4 regions of the Micromonospora sp. NPDC048830 genome follow, and region 2 is predicted to be linked to each of the others. Evidence: riboswitches for the same ligand, from Rfam matches in the RefSeq annotation. Region 2 holds a riboswitch; each other region holds the start of a gene.
The links. Region 2 has a riboswitch for cyclic di-AMP ahead of ACGFIZ_RS11975 (transglycosylase family protein). Riboswitches for the same ligand answer to the same signal wherever they lie in the genome.
Positions count from the first base shown of each region.

Region 1: linked by a shared signal. The riboswitch ahead of ACGFIZ_RS16645 (coiled-coil domain-containing protein) and the one ahead of ACGFIZ_RS11975 (transglycosylase family protein) in region 2 are both predicted to bind cyclic di-AMP.
Region 3: linked by a shared signal. The riboswitch ahead of ACGFIZ_RS18880 (coiled-coil domain-containing protein) and the one ahead of ACGFIZ_RS11975 (transglycosylase family protein) in region 2 are both predicted to bind cyclic di-AMP.
Region 4: linked by a shared signal. The riboswitch ahead of ACGFIZ_RS01370 (NlpC/P60 family protein) and the one ahead of ACGFIZ_RS11975 (transglycosylase family protein) in region 2 are both predicted to bind cyclic di-AMP.

Region 1 is NZ_JBICUP010000017.1:44,607-46,795, reverse strand. It holds gene ACGFIZ_RS16645 (coiled-coil domain-containing protein) at 1-834, opposite strand, end outside; cyclic di-AMP (ydaO/yuaA leader) riboswitch at 839-970, opposite strand; gene ACGFIZ_RS16640 (cation diffusion facilitator family transporter) at 1,125-2,039, opposite strand; gene ACGFIZ_RS16635 (HelD family protein) at 2,148-2,189, opposite strand, start outside.
Region 2 is NZ_JBICUP010000010.1:99,928-102,116, reverse strand. It holds gene htpG (molecular chaperone HtpG) at 1-66, shown strand, start outside; gene ACGFIZ_RS11980 (hypothetical protein) at 201-551, shown strand; cyclic di-AMP (ydaO/yuaA leader) riboswitch at 793-960, shown strand; gene ACGFIZ_RS11975 (transglycosylase family protein) at 963-1,601, shown strand; gene ACGFIZ_RS11970 (diacylglycerol/lipid kinase family protein) at 1,740-2,189, shown strand, end outside.
Region 3 is NZ_JBICUP010000021.1:16,082-18,270, reverse strand. It holds gene ACGFIZ_RS18885 (carbonic anhydrase) at 1-144, shown strand, start outside; gene ACGFIZ_RS18880 (coiled-coil domain-containing protein) at 375-1,397, opposite strand; cyclic di-AMP (ydaO/yuaA leader) riboswitch at 1,402-1,532, opposite strand; gene ACGFIZ_RS18875 (YibE/F family protein) at 1,699-2,189, opposite strand, start outside.
Region 4 is NZ_JBICUP010000001.1:283,450-285,638, reverse strand. It holds gene dcd (dCTP deaminase) at 1-216, shown strand, start outside; gene ACGFIZ_RS01370 (NlpC/P60 family protein) at 268-1,254, opposite strand; cyclic di-AMP (ydaO/yuaA leader) riboswitch at 1,321-1,460, opposite strand; gene ACGFIZ_RS01365 (hypothetical protein) at 1,675-2,031, shown strand; gene ACGFIZ_RS01360 (N-acetylmuramoyl-L-alanine amidase) at 2,028-2,189, shown strand, end outside.

The DNA.
Region 1 (2,189 bases), on a different contig from region 2:
GCAGGCCCGCCCCTTGGGGTGCTCGCCGGAGCCGCCCGGGCGGTAGCAGGAGACGTACCGGGTGAAACCGGCGGCCTTGGCCTGCTGGAGCGCGTGCAGTGTGCGCGGGGTGATGCAGCCGTTGGCCGGGGTCGGGTCGTTGACGCTGCACGACTCGGCCGGCCAGGAGCCGTCGGGGTTGCGCTTGGCGGGGGTGGCGGTGGCGCCGGAGGTGCCGCCGGGGCTCGACCCGCCGCTGGCCCGCTCGTTGGCCACGGCCAGCGCGCGCTCGGCCTGCTCCTTGCGCTTGCCCATCACCGTCACCTGCCGGCGCTGCTCGCGGATCTCGCCGTCGAGCGCCTGCTTCGTCCGGTTCGCCTGGTCGCGGGTCTCCAGCAGGTCGCGCAGGATGCGGTCCTCGTTGCTGGCGACCTGGTCGAGCGCCGCCGCCCGGTCCATGAACCCCTCGGGCGAGGCGCTGTTCAGCAGCGCCGACGCCGCCCGGAGCCGGCCCGTCTTGTACGCCACGCCGGCGATCTCGCCGACCCTGGCGTCGCGCACGGTCAGCTCCGCCTCGATCGTCTTGAGCTGGGCGCCGAGCTGCCGCTGCCGCTGCACCGAGCGGTTCAGGGCGGCCTTGGCGTCGAGGTAGCCCTTGCTGGCCGCCTCCAGCGCGGCGCGCAACGCCGGGGTGCCGCCCTCGTCGTCCTGGCCGGGCGCGGCGGCGAGCAGGGCGGCGGCCGGGGCCCCCTGTGCCGGGCCGGCGGGGGCGACCGCGAGGGCGCCGGCGAGCGCCAGCGCGAGCAGGGCCGCCACCCGGGCGGCCGTCCTTCGTACAGGTGCCACTACTGGCATACGCGTGTCCTTCCGTCAGCCGCCGACCGGGTTAGCTGACGGGTTCGGGACGGAAGATCCCTACCGCTCACGCGGATGCACCCCACGAACGTGGTTCCCCGGCTCGCCCTCGCGGGCGATTAGGCGACGGCCGCCGCGGGCGCCGGTGGGCGCCACCGGAGCGGAGGCCGGGATCGAGCCTACCGGTGCTGGTGGGGTCGGCGCTGCGCCCGTGACGCACGGTACTTGGATCAAACCCATCAAATCCGGCATGCCGGCACAATATCCCACCGGATCGACGGAGCTGGGTATCACCAGGCGGTCGGACCGCAGTTTCCCGGCGATGTTCCCGGCTCGACCTGCAGCGTGGCGTGCTCGATGTGGAAGTCCTCGTGCAGGGCCGTGCGGGCGGCGGTCAGCACGGCGCCCACCTCGGCGCCCGGGGCCATGGTCAGGTGCGCCGAGGCGACCTCCATCCCGGAGGTCAGCGTCCAGACGTGCAGGTCGTGCACCTCGACCACGCCGGGCACCGCCGCCAGCCGGTCGTGCACGGCGGTGACCTGCAGGTGCTCCGGGGCGGCCTGCACCAGGATCCGGACGGCGGCCCGGCCCAGCCGCCAGGTGCGGGGCAGGATGAACACGCCGATCGCGACCGCGACGAGAGGGTCCGCCCACCACCAGCCGGTCGCCCAGATCAGGGCCGCGGCGGCGATCACCCCGACCGAGCCGAGCAGGTCGCCCACTACCTCCAGGTACGCCCCGCGCAGGTTGATGCTCTCCTCTGCCGCGCCGCGCAGCAGGGCGAACGCGACCAGGTTGGCGAGCAGGCCCAGCACCGCCACCGCGAGCATCGGGCCGGTCGTCACCTCCGGCGGGTTGCCGAACCGGCGCACCGCCTCGACGAGGACGTACACGGCGACGCCGCTGAGCAGCAGCGCGTTGCCGAGCGCCGCGAGCACCTCCAGCCGGTACAGCCCGAAGGTGCGCTGGGGGGCGGCGGTGGCGCGGCGGGTGGCGGTGATCGCGGCGAGCGCCATGCCGATGCCGAGCACGTCGGTGAACATGTGTCCGGCGTCGGAGAGCAGCGCCAGCGAGCCGGTGACGTACGCGGTGGCCGCCTCGACCAGCATCAGCGCGCCGAGCAGCCCGAACGCCGCCCACAGCCGGCCCCGGTGGCGCTCGGCGGCGTACGCGACGCCGTGGTGGTGGTCATGACCTGCGCCCACGCCCACACCCTCCGTCCCTGTCCCGCTGCCGGCCCAATCTATGCTCACATCGCTATGTGTGCAAGTAATCGTCGGCACTCCGACCGGCGACCCCGTCCGGGTACCCGGTCAGCCGGTCGGGTCGACCGTGGTGAGGCGCTGGGTGGCCCG
Region 2 (2,189 bases):
GGCGAGCTGGCCGACCCGTCCCGGTTCACCAGGATCCTGGCCGACCGGCTGGCCCGCACCCTCTAGGGCGGCGGAGGACAGGTACGAGCCGGCCGGCGCCACGAAGGCGCCGGCCGGTTCTGCCGTGCGGGCCCCTCTCACGACCGCTGATTTCGACACCGAAGGTCCACCAGGCCGGGTGTGCCTCCTGTGGCGATGAGGTGTCCTGTCCGGAGGGCCCGCCGCTGGCCGTCCGGCCGGTGGACATCCCCGCGTCGGCCGAGGACGAGCTGCGGCGCGCCCTGTCCGGCCACGCCGCGCCCACGGAGCAGGGCGTCCGCGCGGCGCTGGCCGGAATGGACCTCGACCCGCTGTTCGCGCAGCAGGTCACGGCGGCGGGCGGGGTCGTCGGAGTGGCGCTGCGCGGCAGCCAGTACGACTGCCTGCTGGCCCGCGTCGACGGTGAGCGGGTGGAGGTGTGGCGGCCGAGCCGCGTCCAGCTCGCTCCCGGGGAGTTGAGCTGCACGGCCGACGTCGCCGCGCGCGGGCTGGGCCAGCGCCCGCCGCACTGACCTGAGTGGGGGATGGCCCGCGTCGGCGATGGGCGGGATCGGACGGAACTCACGATGCGTGACCGCCCTGTGTGGGGGAGGGCCGGGTCGGAGTCGGTCCATCGGGCGCCATGCACGTCCGGCGCGGCGGCGCAAATCGACTGTGGAGCCCGTCGCCCGAGCGGGTGACGAAGGCGACAAGAGGTGGGCGGCCGTCGCGGATGGTGCCTAACGTCGGTCGGGTCCACGAACGTGGACACCACGGTCGGTAACGCCTAATCCTGCCGCCGGCCGTCGGCACCTTGTCCTCAGGGCAGGAGCGGGGGACCCAACGTTCCTCGGTGCACCGTCACCTCGGGGTGAAGCCGCCACCGGCGGCCGGGCTCCTCGGCCCGAACCCGACAGCTCACCTCGTCGGCGTGGAGGATCACCATGGCAACTGAATACCTCGCCCGCCATCGTCGGGTGACCGCTCGCCGTGCCGCCGTCGCCGCGGGCGCCGTCGCCGGGGCCGTCGCCCTGTTCGGGCCCGCCGCCCCGGCCCAGGCCGCGGTCAACTGGGACGCCATCGCCCAGTGCGAGTCCGGCGGCAACTGGCACATCAACACCGGCAACGGCTACTACGGGGGCCTGCAGTTCTCGCAGGGCACCTGGGCCGGCTACGGCGGCAGGAAGTACGCCGCACGCGCCGACCTGGCGACCCGCGGCGAGCAGATCCGCATCGCCGAGAAGGTGCTCAGGGGCCAGGGCATCGGGGCGTGGCCGACCTGCGGCAGGAAGGGCGGCTCGACCAAGACGTACCGCCCGAAGTCGGAGACGAAGGCCGCCCCGAGGAAGGAGCGGTCCTCGCGTACCGAGACGCCGGCGTCGCGGAGCAGGCGGGACACCACGAGGAGCGCCCCGGCCACCGGCGGCGGCCGGACCTACGTGGTGCGGTCGGGGGACACCCTGTCGGAGATCGCGCAGGCCAAGGGCGTCCGGGGCGGCTGGCGCGCGCTGTGGCAGAGGAACGAGCGGGTGGTGGGCGACCAGCCCGACCTGATCTTCCCCGGCCAGCGGCTCAGCCTCTGACGCACGGTCGTCGGCCGATGCGGCCCGGCGACCCGGCACACCGAAGCGCCCGGCCGGTCCTCCGGCCGGGCGCTCCCGTCCCAGGGTCCGGGGTCGGGGACGCGTGGACTCCGGGCCGGCTGGGTAACACCGGCGGGCATGAGCACCAGCACCAGGACCAGGCCCGACGAGGCCGCCCCGGGCCGCGTCGGCACCGTCGCGGTGGTCGCCCACCGGAAGAAGACCCTCGGCGGCGGCCTCGACGAGTTGCGCGCCACGCTGGCCGGCGCCGGCGTCGACGACCTGCTCTGGTACGAGGTGCCCAAGAGCCGCAAGGCGCCGAAGAAGGTCCGCAAGGCGCTCGACAGGGGCGCCGGGCTGGTCTTCGTGTGGGGCGGCGACGGCATGGTGCAGCGCTGCGCCGACGCCCTCGCCGGCACCGGGGTGCCGATGGCGATCCTGCCCGCCGGGACGGCGAACCTCTTCGCCACCAACGTGGGCGTCCCGGCCGACCTGCCTGAAGCGGTGCGGGTGGGCCTCAGCGGCCGGCGGCGCCGGCTCGACCTGGGCCGGCTCAACGGCGAGCACTTCGCGGTGATGGCCGGCGCC
Region 3 (2,189 bases), on a different contig from region 2:
CTGGCCAACTCGTCCGTGTTGGCCGCCGAGGTGGCCGACGGACGGTGCGCGGTGGTCGGCCTGTCGTACCGGCTCAGCGCGGGCGAGACACGGGCGGTGGCCGCGGTGCCGGTCGGCCTGACCGAGCCGCCGGCCGCCGCCTGACCCGCCCGGCCGCCGCCCGGTCTGCCCGGCCGCCGTCTGCCGCACCCGGCCGCTGTCTGTTCTGCCCGGCCGCCGCCCGGTCTGCCCGGCCGCCGCCCGGTCTGCCCGGCCGCCGCCCGGTCTGCCCGGCCGCGCCGGAGGCCGCCGGCCTCCCCCGCGTCCGCGTCGCCGGCACCCGAACGCGAACGAGGGTCGCCCCGCCCGGGACGGCCCTCGTTCGCGGGTCGGCGTCAGAGCAGCGACATGTGCACGTGGTCGGTGTGGTTGGACGGGCCGCTGTAGGACTTCCAGCCGGTGGCCGGGAACCAGATCTGCCGGTTCCAGATGACGTAGTAGATGCCCAGCCGGTCGGCGTTGCGGATGAGGAACGCGGCGAGGTTGTTGCCGTACATCCGGGTGTCGTTGTTGTGCCACGGGCTGAAGCCGCTGTTCTGCAGCGACCAGTCGCAGGCGCGGCCCTTCGGGTGCTCCCACGGCCCGCCGGGCCGGTAGCAGCCCACGAAGCGGTTGAAACCGGCCCGCTTGACCTCCTTGTACGCGTGCAGCGTGCGGGGGGTGATGCAGCCGGAGGTCGTCGGGTCGTTTTCGCTGCACGACTCCGGTCGCCAGCCGCCGTCCGCGGTCCGGCCGGGCGCGATCCGGGCCACCGGGGACGTGGCGGAGACCAGGCCGCCGGTGAAGCCCCGGCCGCCGACCAGCGCGAGGGCCTTCTCCGCGTCGTGCTTCTTCTTGGCCATGATCGCCGTTTGCTTCTGCTGCTCGCGCACCTCGGCGTCGAGCGCCAGCTTGGCCTGCTCGGCGCGGGTCTTGGCCTCGTTGACCCGGGCCAGTTTCTGCGCGTTGATCATGTTCAGCTCGTCGAGGGCGGACGCGCGCTGCACGAACGAGTCCGGGTTCCCGCTCTCCAGCAGCGCCGCCATGGCGCCGATCCGCCCCGTCCGGTACGACTGGGCGGCCAACTCGCTGACCTGCGGGGCGAGGGCGTCCAGCTCGAACTGGGCCCGCTGCACCTCGAGGGCGAGCTGCTGCTGGCGCTGCTTGGACTTCGTCAGCTTCGCCTTGGCCTGGCTGTAGTCGCGGTTGGCGGCCTCGATGACGTCGGTGATCAGCTGGGGCTCGTCGTCCTCCTCGTGCCCGGACGGGGTGGGGCCGGAGGGCTCGGCCATCGCCGGGGCGGCCGGTCCGGCGAGGATCGCCAGGGCCGCGAACACGGCCACCACGGGCGTCAACCAGCGGCGTAGGGGTGCCGTCACAGTGTTCCCTTCCGTCGTCCGCCGACCGGGTTAGCTGACGGGTTCGGGGCGGAAGTGGCCCCTACCGCGGTCGCGGATTCACCCCGGGTACCTGGTTCCCCGGCTCGCCTCGCGGCGATTGGGCGGTGGCCCCGCAGGCGCCGCTGCGCGCCTTCGGCGGTGACCGGCAGCGAGGTTACCTGAGAGCACTCCTGCGGATCTACGCCCAGAAGCCCGCCAAATGCGTCATTTCGTAATTGCTTTCGGTAATGGGTGACGCGTTTCGCAGGTCGCACAGTGGCGATCGTCGCGCTGAGTAGTCTCACCATGCGGCGTCCGTGCTCCCTTCTCGATCTCCGGGCCGGGACGGGGGGTGGATCGGCCCGGCCCGGAAGCCGTCGTGGGCCCCTCCTTTGCTCAACGCCTCCAGCGCGATTTCCCGTTCATTGAAACGGTGACCGGTGGTGGGCGTGCGCGGGGTGGGCACGCCGGCGGGGGAATCGCCGTCGGCGGCGGACCGGCCCGGGCTGGTGCGGCCGGCCGCGGTGACCACGGCGGCCAGGCCGGTGGTCAGCGGTACGGCGGCGATCAGGCCCAGCGTGGCGACCGCGCTGCGGACGATCTCCTGCGCCAGGAACTCGCTCGTCAGGAGCTCGGACACCGGGCGGGAGTCGGCGGTGAGCAGGAGCAGCAGCGGCAGGGACGCGCCGGCGTACGCCAGCACGATGGTGTTCACGGTGGAGGCGATGTGCGCCCGCCCGACCCGGGTGGCCGCCCGGTAGAGCTGCAACCGGGACAGCCCTGGGTTGGCGT
Region 4 (2,189 bases), on a different contig from region 2:
TTCTCCGGGCACGTCACGCTGGAGCTGTCCAACGTGGCGAACCTGCCGATCACCCTGTGGCCGGGAATGAAGATCGGGCAGCTGTGCATCTTCCGGCTCTCGTCGCCGGCCGAGCACCCGTACGGGTCGGCCGTCTACGGCTCGCGCTACCAGGGGCAGCGCGGCCCGACCCCGAGCCGGTCCTGGCGGAACTGGCGCACCTGGCCCACCCGCTGACACCGCCCGGCGGCGAGCAGGGGCCCCCGTCCCGCAGGGGCCCCGTACCCGTCAACCAGGGCGGCCGTAGCTGTTGACCTGGCCGTCGTCGACGCGCTTCATCTTGATCGGGACGCCAGCCTGGGAGGCGTGCACGACCCAGCCGCCACCGACGTACATGCCGACGTGGTGCAGGTCGGCGTAATAGAAGACGAGGTCGCCGGGGCGCAGGTCGGCGCGGCTCACCCGGGCGGTCACGGCCCGCTGCCGGGCCGCGTTGTGCGGCAGCGAGACGCCGGCCTTGGCCCACGCGGCCATCGTCAGGCCGGAGCAGTCGTACGCGTTCGGGCCCGCGGCGCCCCACACGTACGGCTTGCCGATCTGGGCGCAGGCGAACTTGACGGCGATCCCGGCGCCGCCGCCCGGATAGCTCGCCGGGCACGGGGCGGGCCGCAGCGAGCCGCCGCCACCGTTGCCGTACACCTTGATCCGGAGCTTCTGCAGCCGGTCGATCTCGGCGTTGATCTGCTTGCGCTTCGCCGCGAGCTGGGCCTCGGTGCGGGTGAGCTGGGCGACCATCTCGTCCAGCGGCTGCTTCTTCGCGGCCAGCCGGTCGCGCAGGTCGACGACCGTCTGGACGTCGCGCTGCTGGCGGTGGGCGAACTGGTCGAGCAGTTCCAGCTGCCCCAGCATCTGGCTCGCGGAGCGGCTGCCCAGCAGCGCGTTCACGGCCGAAAGATTCTCACCCTTGTACGCCTCGACGGCGAGGCCGTTGACCTTCGCCATCGCCTCGTCCACCTGACGCTGCAACGGCCCGATCTGCCGGGCGAGCGCGTCGGCCTGCTTCCGCTTCGCGGCGAGGTCCTGGCGGGTGGCGTTGTGCCGCTCGATGAGCGGTTCGAGCTTGTTCCAGTCCTGGTCGATCTGCTGCTCGATCTCGGCGACCGACGGTTCGGCGTGGGCCGGGGGCGCGACGCCGGCCAGGACGACGGCGGCGCCGGCGAGGGCGGCCAGGGCGGTGGTGAAGCGTGACCAGCGTGGACGCGGCGCAGCCGGCATCCGGTCGGCGTGGGCCGACCGGCGCGACGGGCGCCGCGGGGCATGGTGTGCCACCGGGCTCCGTTCTCCTTCTTCCGTACCGCCTACCGGGTTAGCTGACGGGTTCGGGCGGGAAGGGAGAGCGCCCTACCGCAGCGAGGCTGCGGATTCACCCCGGCGTACCTGGGTCCCCGGCTCGCCCGGAGGCGACTCGGCGGTGTCGGGCCGTCACCGCCCGGTGTGGGCGGCGCTGTGACCGGCCGACGGTTGACCAGAGTAGAGACGGGCGTTACCGATTCGCAACCCGACGGGCTGTGACACTCCGTATGACCGGGGTCTCCGTAGCTTTCCTTCACGCAATATCGATAACCGGAAAGGTATTGACCCCTTGGGGCGGCGGCGGGAGGGTGGCCTCACCCAGACCCTCACTCGGGAGGTTCGATGCCCCGATCCAACCTACCGGCGAGCAGACGCGTCCTGCTCGCCGCCGTGGTGGCAGCGGCCACCGCGGTCCTACCCTTCGCCGCCGGGCCCGTCGCGGCCGAGCCGCTCGGCACCGGGTCCGCCGACGCACCCACCGACCGGCAGCAGCAGTACGCGGCCGCCGCGGCCGAGTACGGCGTGCCGGAGAGCGTCCTGCTCGGCGTGTCCTACCTGGAGTCCCGGTGGGACACCCACGCCGGCCGCCCGAGCACGAGCGGCGGGTTCGGCCCGATGCACCTGACCGACGCCGAGCGGGTCGCCTCGGCCGAGGCCGCCAGCGCCCACGTCGACGAATCCCCAGCGTCAACCTGGTGAAGCGGGCGGACTACCTGGGCTGGCACTACACGCTGCGCTCGGTGGACGGCTACATCGCCCAGCACATCAAGGCCAAGGACGTCGGCTGGCACGCCGGCAACTGGTACGTCAACGCCAAGTCCATCGGCCTCGAGCACGAGGGCTTCGCCGGCCACGGC